DNA from 2 places in the Streptomyces clavuligerus genome. Region 2 is predicted to be linked to the other one. Evidence: riboswitches for the same ligand, from Rfam matches in the RefSeq annotation. Region 2 holds a riboswitch; the other holds the start of a gene.
The links. Region 2 has a riboswitch for cobalamin ahead of CRV15_RS32630 (CoA-acylating methylmalonate-semialdehyde dehydrogenase). Riboswitches for the same ligand answer to the same signal wherever they lie in the genome.
Positions count from the first base shown of each region.

Region 1 (7,017 bases), on a different replicon from region 2:
GGGCCGCGTCCTCGTTGCTGAACTGCGCGTCCCGCTGCACCCAGGACCAGCCGGAGCCCATCTTGAACCAGTCCACCCGGCCGCCCTCACCGGACGCGCCCAGCACCCGGAGGGCGTTCTCCTCGCCGACCTTCCACTTGGCGGACTTGACGAACTGGAACACCCCGATGGGCCAGCCCTGGTTCCAGGCGCGCAGCGCCAGCCCGAAGGCGGCCGTCGACTTGCCCTTGCCGGTGCCCGTGTGGACGAACACCAGCGGACGGTTGCGGCGCTGACGTGTGGTGAGCCCGTCCTCGGGGACGACGGACGGCTTTCCCTGTGGCATTACGCGACCCTTCTCTCGGCGCGGTCGGCGGACGTGGACGCGGATGCGGATGCGGACGCGGTGCGGCCCGGGAGCCCGGTGTCGCGGTGCGGCCGGGCGGCGGGCGCGGCCCGGCCGCCCGTGGACGCGGCACGGGCGCCGTGCACCAGCCCGGTGATGGCGTCCGCGCGCAGCTCGTCCAGGGTGACGGCCGTGCCGCGCAGCTCCGTGGCCAGCTCGCCCGCGAGCCCCAGCCGCACCGGGCCCGACTCGCAGTCCACCACGATCGCGGCGGTGCCCTCGGCGGCGTGCAGCCGTGCCGCGCGGGCCGCGAGCCCGAGCGGATCCGGTCCGCCCGTCGCCCGGCCGTCCGTGACCACCACGAGCAGCGCCCGGCGCGAGGGGTCGCGCATCCGCTCCACCCGCAGCACGTCATGGGCCTTCAGCAGCCCGGCGGCCAGCGGGGTGCGCCCGCCGGTGGGCAGCCGCTCCAGCCGGGCCGCCGCCGCGTCCACCGACGAGGTCGGCGGCAGCGCCACCTCCGCCTCCCGGCCCCGGAAGGTGACCAGACCGACCTTGTCCCGGCGCTGATACGCGTCGAGGAGCAGCGACAGCACCGCGCCCTTGACCGCGCTCATCCGCCGCCGGGCCGCCATCGAACCGGAGGCGTCCACCACGAAGAGCACCAGATTGGACTCGCGGCCCTCCCGGGCGGCCTGCCGCAGATCGTCCCGCCGCACCACGAGCCCGGGGCCGCCGCGCCCGCGCGCCCGCTGGTGCGGGGCGGCGGCCCGTACCGTCGCCGCCAGATGCAGCCGGGTCAGCGCGCCCCGGGGCCGCCGGGACCCGGTCGTCCGCCCGTGCTCGGAGCGGGAACGGGACCTGCGGCCCGCCGCGCCCTCGCCGATGCCGGGGACGCTCAGCGTCCGGGCACGGAAGGGCTCGGCCGCCGCCACGGGCCGCTGCTCGCGTCCACCGCCGCCCGCCACCGCTCCGCTCTCCTCGCCGTCGGCGCCGCCGCCGTCGGCGCCGCCGCCGGCGGGCCGCTCCGGCTCCGGGGCCTCCTGCCGCTGCTCCGGTCCGCCCTGCGGAGGCACCCCGCCGCCGCCCCCGCCGGGGCCGCCGTCACCCGGACCGTCCCCATCGGGATCGGGGTCGGGATCGGGGTCGTCCTGCGGCTCCTGCGGCTCCTGCGAGTCCTGCGACTCCTCTGACTCCTGCGGGCCGAACTCGTCCAGCGTCCGGTCGAGCTTCTCCTCGTCCAGGCCGGGCGCGTCGAACGGATTGCGCCGCCGCCGGTGGGGGAGCGCCAGCAGCGCGGCCTGCCGGACATCCTCGGGGAGCACGTCCGTGCGCCCCGCCCAGGCGGCCAGCGCGGTCGCGGTCCGCGCCATCACGATGTCCGCGCGCATCCCGTCCACCTCGAACGCGGCGCAGGTCGCGGCGATCTGCCGCAGCACCGCGTCCCCCAGCACCACCCGGGGCAGCAGCTCCCGCGCGGCCGTGATCCGGCCCCGCAACTCCTCCTCGGCACCGGCCCAGCGCTCGGCGAACGCCGCCGGGTCGTCCTCGTACGCGATCCGCCGCCGCACCACCTCGACCCGCTGATCGGGCTCCCGGGAGGCCGCGACCTCGACGGTCAGCCCGAACCGGTCCAGGAGCTGCGGGCGCAGCTCGCCCTCCTCCGGGTTCATCGTCCCCACCAGCAGAAAACGCGCCGCGTGCCGGACGGATACCCCTTCGCGCTCCACATGGGACGCCCCCATCGCGGCGGCGTCCAGGAGGACGTCCACGAGATGGTCGTGGAGCAGATTGACCTCGTCGACATAGAGGATGCCCCGGTGCGCGTCGGCCAGCAGACCCGGCTCGAACGCCTTCACGCCCTCCGCGAGCGCCCGTTCGATGTCCAGCGCGCCCACCAGCCGGTCCTCGGAGGCGCCGACGGGCAGCTCCACCATCCGCGCGGGCCGTGCCCCGGCCCCGTCGGCCGCGCCGTGCGGACCGTCCGGACAGAGCGGGTCGGGCCCGGCGGGGTCGCAGGAGAACCGGCACGCCGCCACCGTCTCCACCGGCGGCAGCAGCGCCGCCAGGGCCCGTACGGCGGTGGACTTGGCCGTTCCCTTCTCGCCGCGCACCAGCACCCCGCCGACCCGTGGGGAGACGGCGTTCAGCAGCAGTGCCAGCCGCAGATCGTCCTGGCCGACGACGGCGGTGAACGGGTACGGGGTGCTCATGCGGTCTCCTCGACCAGTTCGGGCGCTCCGGGCGCGACAAAGGGAAGTCCGGCGGGCGCGCCCTGCTCGATCAGCCGCAGCAGCGCGTCCGTGTCCGTGTGTTCTTCGATCAGATCGCCGAGCCGGTCGAGCTGTTCCTCGCGCAGCGCGTCGAACGAGGTGTCCGGCGCGGGGACGAAACGCCGCCCCGCGTCCGCCGCGACCCGCCGCAGGAACTCCCGGCGGAAGCCGTCGCTCTCCAGCGAGCCGTGCCAGTGGGTGCCCCACACCGCGCCGACCCGGCAGCCGTCCAGGAAGGGTTCGCCGCCCAGGACGTCGGCGACACCGTGATGGATCTCGTACCCCTCCACCCGCTCACCGAGCGCGGTGCCCACCGGCCGGGCCAGCGTCTTGCCGGCGTGGAAGCGCACCCGTACGGGCAGCAGCCCCAGACCGGGCACGGACCCGGCGCGGGACTCGATCCCGTCCTCGATGTGCTCGCCCAGGAGCTGGAACCCGCCGCAGATGCCGAGCACGGGACGGCCCGCGGCGGCCCGGCGGGCCAGCTCCCGGGCGAGTCCGCGCTCCCGCAGCCACCGCAGGGCGCCGACGGTGCCCCGGGTGCCGGGGACGACGACCAGATCGGCGTCGGCCAGCTCCTCCGGGCGGTCGACGAAGCGGACGACGACGCCCGGCTCGGCGGCCAGCGCGTCGACGTCGGTGAAGTTCGACATCAGCGGCACCGCGCAGACCGCGACCCGGAGCACGTCCTCGCCCGCCGGCGGGGTCGGCCGGGACTCGCGGACCGCGCCCCGCAGCGAGACCCGGAGCCCGTCCTCCTCGTCGATGCCGAGGCCGTGCGCGTACGGCAGCACCCCGTACGTCGGCCGCCCGGTCAGCCCCCGGAGCATGTCGAGCCCCGGTTCGAGGAGGGACACGTCGCCGCGGAACTTGTTGACGAGATAGCCGGAGACCAGCCGCTGGTCCTCGGCCGTGAGCAGGGCCGTGGTGCCGAAGAACGAGGCGAAGACGCCGCCCCGGTCGATGTCGCCGACGACGAGCACCGGCAGTTGCGCGGCCCGGGCGACGCCCATGTTCACGATGTCCGTACGCCGCAGATTGATCTCGGCGGGGCTGCCCGCGCCCTCGCAGATCACCGCGTCATGGGTGGCGCGCAACTCCTCCAGGCACTCCATGACGGTGCCGAACAGGGCCTCCCGGCCGCCCCCGCGCAGCGGTCCGGGGGAGTCCCCGGGGGCCTGGGGGGAGCCGAAGTAGCCCCGGGCGCCCATCTCGCCCACCGGGCGGCCCAGCAGCACGACCTGGCTGGTGCGGTCCCCGCCGGGCTTGAGCAGGACCGGGTTCATCAGCGCGGTCGGCTCCACCCGGGCGGCCCGCGCCTGCATCGCCTGCGCCCGGCCGATCTCCGCGCCGTCCCGGGTCACATAGGAGTTGAGCGACATGTTCTGCCCCTTGAAGGGGGCCACCTTCAGCCCCTGGCGCACCAGCCAGCGGCAGATCCCCGCGGTGACGACGCTCTTGCCCGCGTCGGACGTGGTGCCCGCGACGAGCAGTCCGCCTCCGGTCATCGTGTCCCTCCCCGTCCCCCGCGCGCTGTCCGCAGCATGTGTCCGGCGGCGAGCCGCCCCACCGCGCTGACCCCCAGCGCCAGCAGCCCCACCCGCCGGGAGAGCCGGGCCGCGCGCTCGATGTCCGCGATCTCCACCGGGCGGCCCGCGCCGCCGTTGAGCACCGGGCGGTGCTCCACCCGCCCGCCGTACGCGAGGGTCCCGCCGAGCCGTACGCCGAGGGCGCCCGCGAAGGCCGCCTCGACCGGTCCGGCGTTGGGGCTGGGGTGCCGGTGGGCGTCGGCCCGCCAGGCCCGTACGGCGCCCTTCGGGTCGTCGCCCGCGAGCACCGCGAGGGCGGCCGTCAGCCGGGCCCCCGGCCAGCCCGCGAGATCGTCCAGCCGGGCCGAGGCCCAGCCGAAGCGCTGGTAGCGGGGGGAGCGGTGGCCGACCATCGCGTCCAGGGTGTTGACCGCGCGGAACGCGGCGAGTCCGGGCACACCCCCGAGCGCGCCCCACACCAGCGCGCCGACGACGGCGTCGGAGGTGTTCTCGGCCACGGACTCCACCACGGCGCGGGCCATCCCCCGCTCGTCCAGGGCCTGCGGATCACGGCCGCACAGATGCGGCAGCCGCGCCCGGGCGCGTTCGGTGTCCCCTTCGGCCAGCGCGGCACCGATGGTCCCGGCCTCCCGGCCCAGGGTGGTGCCGCCGACGACGGACCAGGTCACGGCGGCGGTCAGCGCCAGCGAGAGCGCCGGGCTGCGGCGCGCGCCCCGGGCCAGCAGCGCGGCGCCCGCGGCGGTGCCCCCGGCGCAGACGGCGGTGTGCAGGGCGCCCCAGCCGCGGTGGTCGCGCCAGAGCACCCGCTCGACGGCCCCGGCGGCCCGCCCGAAGGCGGCGACGGGGTGGCCCCGGCGGGGGTCGCCCAGCAGCAGATCGGCGGCGATGCCCGCGGCGGCGCCGCAGACGAAGATCCGTTCGGCCCGCACCGGCTCAGCCACCGGTTCCGGGGGCGCACGAGAGGGCCGCCGGGGCGACGGGGGTGGGGTCGGGGCCGGGCATGGCGATATGTCCTCACTCAGGGTGTCCGCGCCCTGGTTCGACGTGATCGGCGGCGAGAGTTCCTGGCTTCCGGGGGTTCCCGGTGACAGTGGCGGGACCGCGCCGGATTCGCACCGGCTTCCTCTGCTGCCGCCCATTGGCCCCGGCAGTCCACCACGCTGTGAGAACAGCCGTCAACCTGCCGTTGACCTGCGACGGCGGGGTGCGCGGGCACACGGAAGGGCCGGGCGTCCCTGGGGGATGCCCGGCCCTTTTCGTTCGGCTGTCGCGCCGCTCGTCAGGTGACGATCAGGTAGATCCCGAAGCTGACCGCGACGGCGCAGAGCGCGAAGCAGAGGTAGGCGCTGGTGCGGGCGAGGACGGCCGAGCCGCCCTGCGCGGAGGCGATCTCCTGCTTGCTGAGGCCGACGAGACCGAGGACGAAGAGGCCCGCGATGGTCACGGTGGCCAGGAGGCTCACGCCGAAGACGGAGCCGAGGGCTACCCAGTCGATGTTCATGCTGATCTTGTCCTTACACCGCGGCCGGGCTGGCCGGGCCGGAGTCGGGGGCGGTGGCCGGGGTGGCCGGGGTCTTCTGGAACCCGTCCTGACCGGTGACGACACCGGCGGGCGGCGGGGTGACGGCGGCCATGGCGGTGGTGACCACACCGGGAGCGTCCGTCTCCTCGGCGGTCTCGGCCTCGTTCACGTTGGTGTGGTCGACGACCTGGCGGCGGGAGTAGACCCAGATCGCGACGGAGGAGCCGATCAGGAAGGCGAGGACGACACCGACGCCCCAGGGGCCCTGCTTGGTGACCAGCTCGGAGAGGGCGGCGACCAGACCGGCGGCCGGCAGGGTCAGACCCCAGGCGACGAACATCCGGGTGGCGGTGGACCAGCGGACCACACCGCCCTTGCGGCCGAGGCCCGAGCCCATGACGGCGCCGGAGCAGGAGTGGGTGGTGGAGAGCGAGAAGCCCAGGTTCGAGGAGGCCAGGATGACGCTCGCGGCGCTGGTCTGGGCGGCGAAGCCCTGCTGCGGCTGGAGGTCGGTCAGGCCCTTGCCCATGGTGCGGATGATGCGCCAGCCACCGAGGTAGGTGCCGAGGGCGATCGCGACACCGGCGGAGACGATGACCCACATGGGCGGGTTGGAGCCGGGGGCGAGGACATCGCCGGCGACCAGGGCCAGCGTGATGATGCCCATCGTCTTCTGGGCGTCGTTGGTGCCGTGGGCGAGCGAGACCAGGCCGGCCGAGGCGATCTGCCCCGCGCGGTAGCCCTTGGCGCTGGTCTTGTCGTCGATGTTCTTGCCGAGCTTGTAGGTCAGCTTCGCGGCGAGGTAACCGCCGATACCGGCCACCAGGGGGGCCGCGAGGGCGGGGATCAGCACCTTGGTGACGACGGTGCCGCCGTTGACGCCGCTGATGCCGACCGAGGCTATGGTCGCGCCGATCAGACCGCCCATGAGGGCGTGCGAGGAGCTGGACGGCAGGCCGACCAGCCACGTCAGGAGATTCCAGAGGATGGCGCCGACGAGCGCCGCGAAGATCACTTCTGGTGTGATGCCTGACTCGTCGACCATGCCGCTGGAGATCGTCTTGGCGACCTCCACGGACATGAACGCGCCGACGAGGTTGAGCACGGCGGACATGGCCACCGCGGCTTTGGGCTTCATCGCGCCGGTCGAGATGGTCGTCGCCATCGCGTTGGCGGTGTCGTGGAAACCGTTCGTGAAATCGAACACGAGAGCCGTCACGATCACAATCGCGAGCAGCAGCGTGATGTGTTCCATTTACCCAGGCAATCTTTGGACGTCAGTGGCTCGGCGAACGTAGGTAACCTGAGTGAACGGAAGGTGAACTCAGGCGGGCATCCCGGTTGATC
Region 1 is NZ_CP027858.1:5,441,056-5,448,072, forward strand. Features, by position in the region: gene cobO (cob(I)yrinic acid a,c-diamide adenosyltransferase) at 1-325, opposite strand, end outside; gene CRV15_RS22930 (putative cobaltochelatase) at 325-2,538, opposite strand; gene CRV15_RS22935 (cobyric acid synthase) at 2,535-4,106, opposite strand; gene CRV15_RS22940 (cobalamin biosynthesis protein) at 4,103-5,077, opposite strand; cobalamin riboswitch at 5,185-5,320, opposite strand; gene CRV15_RS22945 (hypothetical protein) at 5,428-5,649, opposite strand; gene CRV15_RS22950 (inorganic phosphate transporter) at 5,663-6,925, opposite strand.
Region 1: it holds a riboswitch for cobalamin, as region 2 does, so the genes downstream of both, CRV15_RS22940 (cobalamin biosynthesis protein) here and CRV15_RS32630 (CoA-acylating methylmalonate-semialdehyde dehydrogenase) in region 2, are expected to answer to the same signal.

Region 2 (7,017 bases):
GATCATGGAGACGCCCAGGATCATGTTGTTGCAGATCTTGGCGGCCTGTCCGGCCCCGGCGCCGCCGCAGTGGACGGCCTTCTTCCCCATGGCCGCCAGCAGGGGCCTGGCCTCGGTGAACTCCGCCTCCCCGCCCCCGGCCATAAAGGTCAGGGTGGCGGCTTCGGCGCCGACGACTCCGCCCGACACCGGTGCGTCCAGGGCGCGCATCCCGGCTGTGACGGCGCGCCGATGGGCTTCCCTGGCGTCGGCGACGTCGATGGTGGAGCAGTCGACGAGGAGGGTGCCGGGGCGGGCGGCCGGAAGGATCTCCTCGTACAGGCCGAGGACATGGCGCCCTGCGGGGAGCATGGTGATCACCACGTCCGCGCCGGTGACGGCCTCGGTGGCGGAGCGCGCGGCCCGTACCCCGGTGGCGACGGCGGCGTCCAGGGCCGGGGCGAGCAGGTCGTATCCCCGGACCCGGTGGCCGGCCGTGACGAGGTTGGCGGCCATGGGGCCGCCCATGTGGCCCAGGCCAAGGAAGGCGACGGTCCGGTTCACCGCTCCACCTCCGCTGTGCCGCCGGGACCTGTGAGGCGGAGTTCACGGTCGCCGAGGGGTCGGAAGAACCGCTCGACGTCGGCGTCGGTGACCTCGGTGAGAACGGCCGGGGACCAGCGCGGGTTCCGGTCCTTGTCGACGACCTGGGCACGGATGCCCTCGACCAGGTCGGGGCCGGTCAGGGCCGCACAGGAGACGCGGTACTCCTGCTCCAGCACCCGTTCCAGCGGCCCGAGGCCCCGGGCGCGGCGCAGGGCGGCCAGGGTGACCTTGAGAGCGGTGGGGGACTTGGTGAGCAGGGTCTCGGCGGTCTCCTTCGCGGCCGGGGCGCCGTGGGTGAGGAGCCGTTGGACGATCTCCTCCACGGTGTCGGCGCCGTAGCACGCGTCGATCCACTCCCGTCGCCCGGACAGTTCCCCGGGGGGCGGTGGCTGGACATGCCGGGTGAGCGCTTCCCGTACGGGCCGGTGGGTGAGGTCGTGGACGAGGTCCGGGAGGGACTGGGACGGGACACAGTGGTCGGCGAGTCCGCACAGCAGGGCGTCACCGGCGCCGATCGCCTCGCCGGTGAGGGCGAGATGGGTGCCCAGCTCGCCGGGGGCGAGTGCCAGCAGATAGGTGCCGCCGACGTCCGGGACGAAGCCGATACCGGTCTCGGGCATCGCGATCCGGGACCGTTCGGTGACGATCCGTACGCTGCCGTGGGTGGAGACGCCGACGCCGCCGCCCATCACGATCCCGTCCATGACGGCGACATACGGTTTGGGGTAACGGGCGATCCGGGCGTTGAGGCGGTACTCGTCCCGCCAGAAGGCGGCCGAGGCGGTGCCGTCGCCGTCGCGGGCGTCGTCGTAGATGGCACGGATGTCGCCGCCCGCGCACAGGGCCCGGTCCCCGGCGCCGGTGATCACGACGGTTTCGACGGCCGGGTCGTGGGCCCAGTCGGCCAGCGCCCGGTCGATGCTCCGGACCATGTCATGGGTGAGGGCGTTGAGGGCCCGGGGACGGTTGAGGACGATGCGGGCGGCCCGTCCGGTGGTGCTGAGGAGGACGTGTTCCTCGGCGGCGTCAGCCGTCCGGTCGGCGGCGGTGGCGGTGGCGGTGGCGGTGGCGGTGGCGGTGGTGAGGCGGGCAGGGCCAGTGGGGTCGGTGGGGCCGACAGGGCTGGTGGGGTCGGCAGGTTCTGAGGGGTGGACGGGTCCAGTGGGGCGAACGGGGTCTGAGAGGTGGGCAGGTTCTGTGCGGCGGGCAGGGCCTGAGGGATGGGCGGGGCCGGTCATCCGAACGCCTCCGTCAGTCCACGGGCCACGATGACGCGCATGATCTCGTTCGTTCCTTCCAGAATCCGGTGGACCCTCAGGTCCCGGACGATCTTCTCGATGCCGTACTCGCTGAGGTAGCCGTAGCCGCCGTGGAGTTGGAGAGCGCGGTCGGCCACCGTGTAGCCGGTGTCGGTGGCGAACCGCTTCGCCATCGCGCAGAGGTACGGGGCCTGGGGGTCGCCCCGGTCGAGGGCCTGCGCCGCCTGCTGGACCAGGGCGCGGGCGGCGGCGAGTTCGGTCGCCATGTCGGCGAGCCGGAAGCGCAGCGCGTCGGCGTCGAGCAGACGGCGGCCGAACGCCTCCCGGTCGGCGAGGTGGGTGAGGCTGCGGTCCAGCGCGCTGCGGGCGCCGCCGAGGGAGCAGGCGGCGATGCCGAGACGGCCGCCGTTGAGGCCGTTCATGGCGATGCGGAAACCCTCGCCCTCCCGGCCGAGGAGCCGGTCGGCGGGCAGGCGTACGCCGTCGAGGACGACCTGCCGGGTGGGCTGGGCGTTCCAGCCCATCTTCCGCTCGTCGGGTCCGAAGCCGACACCGGGGTCGTCCTTCTCGACCAGGAACGCGGAGACTCCGGCGGCTCCCTCGCCGCCGGTACGGGCCATCACCACATACAGCTGGGAGGCGCCCGCGCCGGAGATGAACTGCTTGACGCCGCTGAGCACCCAGCCCTCCCCGTCGCGGACGGCGCGGGTGGCGAGGGCCGCCGCGTCCGATCCGGCGCCCGGTTCGGTCAGGCAGTAGCTGGCGAGGTCGTCCATGGAGCACAGCCGGGGCAGTCGGCGGTCGCGCTGGGCGGGGTCGCCGTAGTGGTCGATCATCCAGGCGACCATGTTGTGGATGGAGAGATAGCCCGCGATGGAGGGGCATCCGGTGGCCAGGGTCTCGAAGACGAGGACGCCGTCGGCGCGGCTGAGGCCGGAGCCGCCGGACTCCTCGCCGACATAGACGCCGCCGAGGCCGAGCCCCGCGGCCTTGCGGAGCACGTCGACGGGGAAGTGCTTGTCGCGGTCCCAGTCGAGGGCGTGGGGCGCCAGGTGGTCCTGGGCGAAGTCGAGGGTGGTCTCGACGAGGGCCTGCTGCTCCTCGGTGAGCAGTGTGGTGGTCATGGCGGGTCAGCCCATCGTGGGGATGGTGAAGCTGGCGCCCTCCTTGACCCCGGAGGGCCAGCGGGAGGTGACCGTCTTCGTCCGGGTGTAAAAACGGATGGCGTCCGGTCCGTGCTGGTTGAGATCGCCGAAGCCGGAGCGCTTCCAGCCGCCGAAGGTGTGGTAGGCGACCGGGACCGGGATGGGCACGTTGACGCCGACCATGCCGGTGTCGACACGGCGGGTGAAGTCCCGGGCGGTGTCCCCGTCCCGGGTGAAGATGGCCACGCCGTTGCCGTAGAGGTGTTCGCTGGGCAGCCGCAGGGCCTCCTCGTAGTCGGCGGCGCGGACCACGCACAGGACCGGCCCGAAGATCTCCTCACGGTGGATGGCCATGGCGGGGGTGACCCGGTCGAAGAGAGTCGCACCGGCGAAGAAGCCGTTCTCATGGCCGGGCAGGACGAAGTCCCGCCCGTCGACCACGAGCTCCGCGCCCTCCTCGACCCCGAGGTCCACATAGCGGCGGACCCGTTCGACGGCGTCCGGGCCGACCAGCGGGCCGAAGTCCGCCTCCGGGTCGTCGCTGCGGCCGATCCGCAGCGCGGAGACGCGTTCCTTGAGACGGGCGACGAGCGCGTCGGCGGTCTCCTCGCCCACGGGGACGGCGACGGAGACCGCCATGCAGCGTTCCCCCGCCGAGCCGTATCCGGCGCCGATCAGGGCGTCCACGGCCTGGTCGAGGTCGGCGTCCGCCATGACGACCATGTGGTTCTTGGCGCCGCCGAAGCACTGGGCGCGCTTGCCGTGGGCGGCGGCGGTGGCGTAGACGTGCGCGGCGACGGGGGTGGAGCCCACGAAGCCGAGGGCGGCGACGCGGGGGTCCTCGACGAGGGTGTCCACGGCCTGTCGGTCGCCGTTGACGACATTGAGCACCCCGGGCGGCAGCCCGGCCTCAAGGAAGAGTTCGGCGAGCCGCAGCGGGACGGACGGATCGCGTTCGGAGGGCTTGAGGATGAAGGCGTTCCCGCAGGCGAGGGCCGGTGCGGCCTTCCAGAGGGGGATCATCGCGGGGAAGTTGAACGGGGTGATGCCCGCGACGACGCCGAGCGGGGAGCGCAGGGAGTGGACGTCGATGCCGCCGCCCGCGTTGTCGGTGAACTCCCCCTTGAGGAGATGCGGGATACCGGCGGCGAACTCCACGACCTCCAGTCCGCGCTGGATGTCGCCGTGCGCGTCGGCGATCGTCTTGCCGTGCTCGGAGGAGAGCAGCCGGGCCAGGGTGTCCTTCTCCTCCTCGACCAGCCGGAGGAAGCGGAGGAGGACCCGGGCCCGGCGCTGCGGGTTCCAGCCGCCCCACTCGCGCTGTGCGCGGACCGCGTCGGCGATGGCCGCCCTGGTCTCGTCCCGGCCGGCGAGGGGTACCCGCGCCTGGACCTCCCCGGTGTTGGGGTCGTACACGTCGGCATGCTCCCCGGAGGTGCCCGGGACGGCCTTGCCGCCGATGAAGTGGGTCAGTTCGCGCACGGTGGCGCGGTCGGACGCTCGGACCATGTCTGCCTGCTCTCGTCAGGTGATCCGGATGGCGCGCCGTCCGGCGGGCACGCGGACACGGTGGTGTCCGCGTGCGGGGGGCGGCGCGAGAGCGCGTATGGCGGGGAGCCGTCAGGCGGCGGACCGTCGGCAGCGGGCCGCCGGGAGACGCACCGGTGTACGGACGTCCGGAGCGGGGCTGCCGGGATCGTGGAGGCGCGGCGGTGCCATGCGTGTCAGCTCCATCCTCGTGGACAACACGGAACATCCCGCGGCCGGTATCCTGACTCCCGGATCAGCGCGCGCCGTCCGCCTTCCCGACGTCCAACTCGTCAGTGGCGTAACGCTCGACGGCATACTCCCCGGTCACAGTGGCGGGACCGTGCCGGAATCACACCGGCTTCCCTGCACCGCGGGCCTTGCTCGCGACTATATAGTTGGACGTCCTAGTAAATCCAGTGTGCGATCCGTCCGGCCGTCGTTCTTTCCGTCGCCGTCGCCGTCGCCGTCGCCGTCGCCGTCGCCGTCGCCGTCGCCGTCGCCGTCGCCGTCGCCGTCGCCGCGGCGTGGATCTCGGCGCGGCCCGCCGGGCGGAACGGCGGCGGTCTGGCACGGCCCGCGCGTTCCGGGCCTGCGTGACTTCTGTCTGGCGGGCGGCTGGGCTGTCCGCAGGGTCCCGCCGTGCGGGGCTGCCCGGGCGGCGGGCCCGGCTCCCGGGCAGCGGCGGCCTCGCCCCGGTCGCCGGCAGGGGAGAGTGCGTCGCCCGGTACATCTGCCGTGAGGACGGCGAGGGATGCACGACCACGCTGGGCGGCACCCGCCCGCCGCCGACCCTCATCACCGTTCCTGTGGGCCCTCGCCCACCTCGCGCCAACCGCGTGGAAGGCTGATCCGCTGCCCCTCAGTCAGATGACCGGTCCCCGTCGGCGGGGCGGACCAGCGGGAGGAAGATCGTGTCGACGATCTCCTCGATCACCTCGGGGGCGACCGGACGCAGCGTCATCATCGTCTCGCCCCGCAGCAGGTCGAAGGGGAGCGCGGCGATCCGCGGTGTGAGCCTGGACGGGTCGATCTCGCCGCGCGCGATGGCGCGCTCCATGATCTCATCGCGTCCGGAGCGGCGTCCGGCGATGATCATTTCGCGCAGTTCGGTGAAGCTGGTCTCGGTCTCGGCGAAGTATCCGGCGAGCAGCAGGCTGAGCTGGGCGAGGACCGGGCCCTGCCGCTCGCTGGCCCCGGTGAGCGTGGCGATCAGGTCGCCGCGCAGGGACCCGGTGTCGGCCGGGACGGTCAACTGGGTGACGTTGCGGCGGACGACGGCCGCCTCCACCAGCTTCCGCTTGTCCGCCCAGCGCCGGTAGAGCACCGGTTTGCTGGTGCCCGCGCGCCGGGCGACGGAGTCGGTGGTGAGGTTCGTGTAGCCCCGCTCGTTCAGCTCGTCCCAGGCCGCGTCGAGGATCGCCGCCTCAAGCGCTTCGCCGCGCCGTCGTCCCACAACTCTCCTTGGAGCCTTTGACGTTTCTTGTCGGGGCACTCTACTGTCGAGATAAGAAACCTGCACGTATCTTATAGATCGAGGGGGCGTCGTCGTCATGCAGTCCTCAACACGGCAGAGCGGGACCGGAAGCACGGACGCCAGAGCGAACGGGCGGCTCATCGGCCTGGTGACCGTCCTGGTCCTGGTGAACTTCGTGGTCGACTCGGCCATCACCGCGCCCCTCGTCGTCCTCCCGGAGATGCTCGACCACTTCGGCACCGACCAGGCGGCATGGCTCAACGCCACCGCCATGCTGGCGGGCGTCATGTGGGCGCCCCTGCTCGGCAGGAGCGCCGACATCCACGGCAGGCGCAAGGTGCTCGTACTCACCCTGCTGCTGAGCTGCGCGGGCGCCCTGGTCTGCGCCGTGGCCCCCGGGCTCTGGCTGTTCGTGCCGGGGCGCATGCTCCAGGGCGCCTCCCTCGCCGCGATCTTCCTCTCCGTCGCCATCGTGCGCGGGGCCTGCGCGCCCCGTACCGCGATGATCGCCGTCGGCGTCGTGACCTCCGGCTCCGCGGTGCTCAACATCGCGTCCCGCTTCCTGATCGAGGAACTGGCCTCGGAGTTCGGCTTCCAGGTGCTGTTCCTCGTCTCGGCCGCCGTCGCGGTCGCGATGGCCGGGTGCGTGCACAAGGTCGTTCCCGAGTCCCCGGCCGGAGCACCGGGCAGGATCGACTTCGGCGGCGCCCTCCTCCTCGGCGCGGGACTCGGCGGGGTCCTCGGCTATGTCAGCCTCGGCTCCGACTTCGGCTGGCTCGCCGTCGGCCCGCTGGCCCTCCTCGCCGTCGGCGTCACGGCCTCGGCCCGGTGGTTCCTGGTGTCGAGCCGAAAACCCGACCCCCTGATCGACGTCAAGGACCTCCACGGCCCCCTGGCGCTCCTGCTCCTCGTCGTCTTCCTCGCCGCCGGCTCGTACCAGAGCATGCTCCAGCTCATCCCCCTCATCGGCGATGTCTCCTCGGACCAGGGGCTCGGCTACGGCCTCGCCGACCGGGGATCGACG
Region 2 is NZ_CP027859.1:998,086-1,005,102, forward strand. Features, by position in the region: gene mmsB (3-hydroxyisobutyrate dehydrogenase) at 1-543, opposite strand, end outside; gene CRV15_RS32620 (enoyl-CoA hydratase/isomerase family protein) at 540-1,823, opposite strand; gene CRV15_RS32625 (acyl-CoA dehydrogenase family protein) at 1,820-2,968, opposite strand; gene CRV15_RS32630 (CoA-acylating methylmalonate-semialdehyde dehydrogenase) at 2,975-4,498, opposite strand; cobalamin riboswitch at 4,734-4,907, opposite strand; gene CRV15_RS32635 (TetR/AcrR family transcriptional regulator) at 5,379-5,972, opposite strand; gene CRV15_RS32640 (MFS transporter) at 6,070-7,017, shown strand, end outside.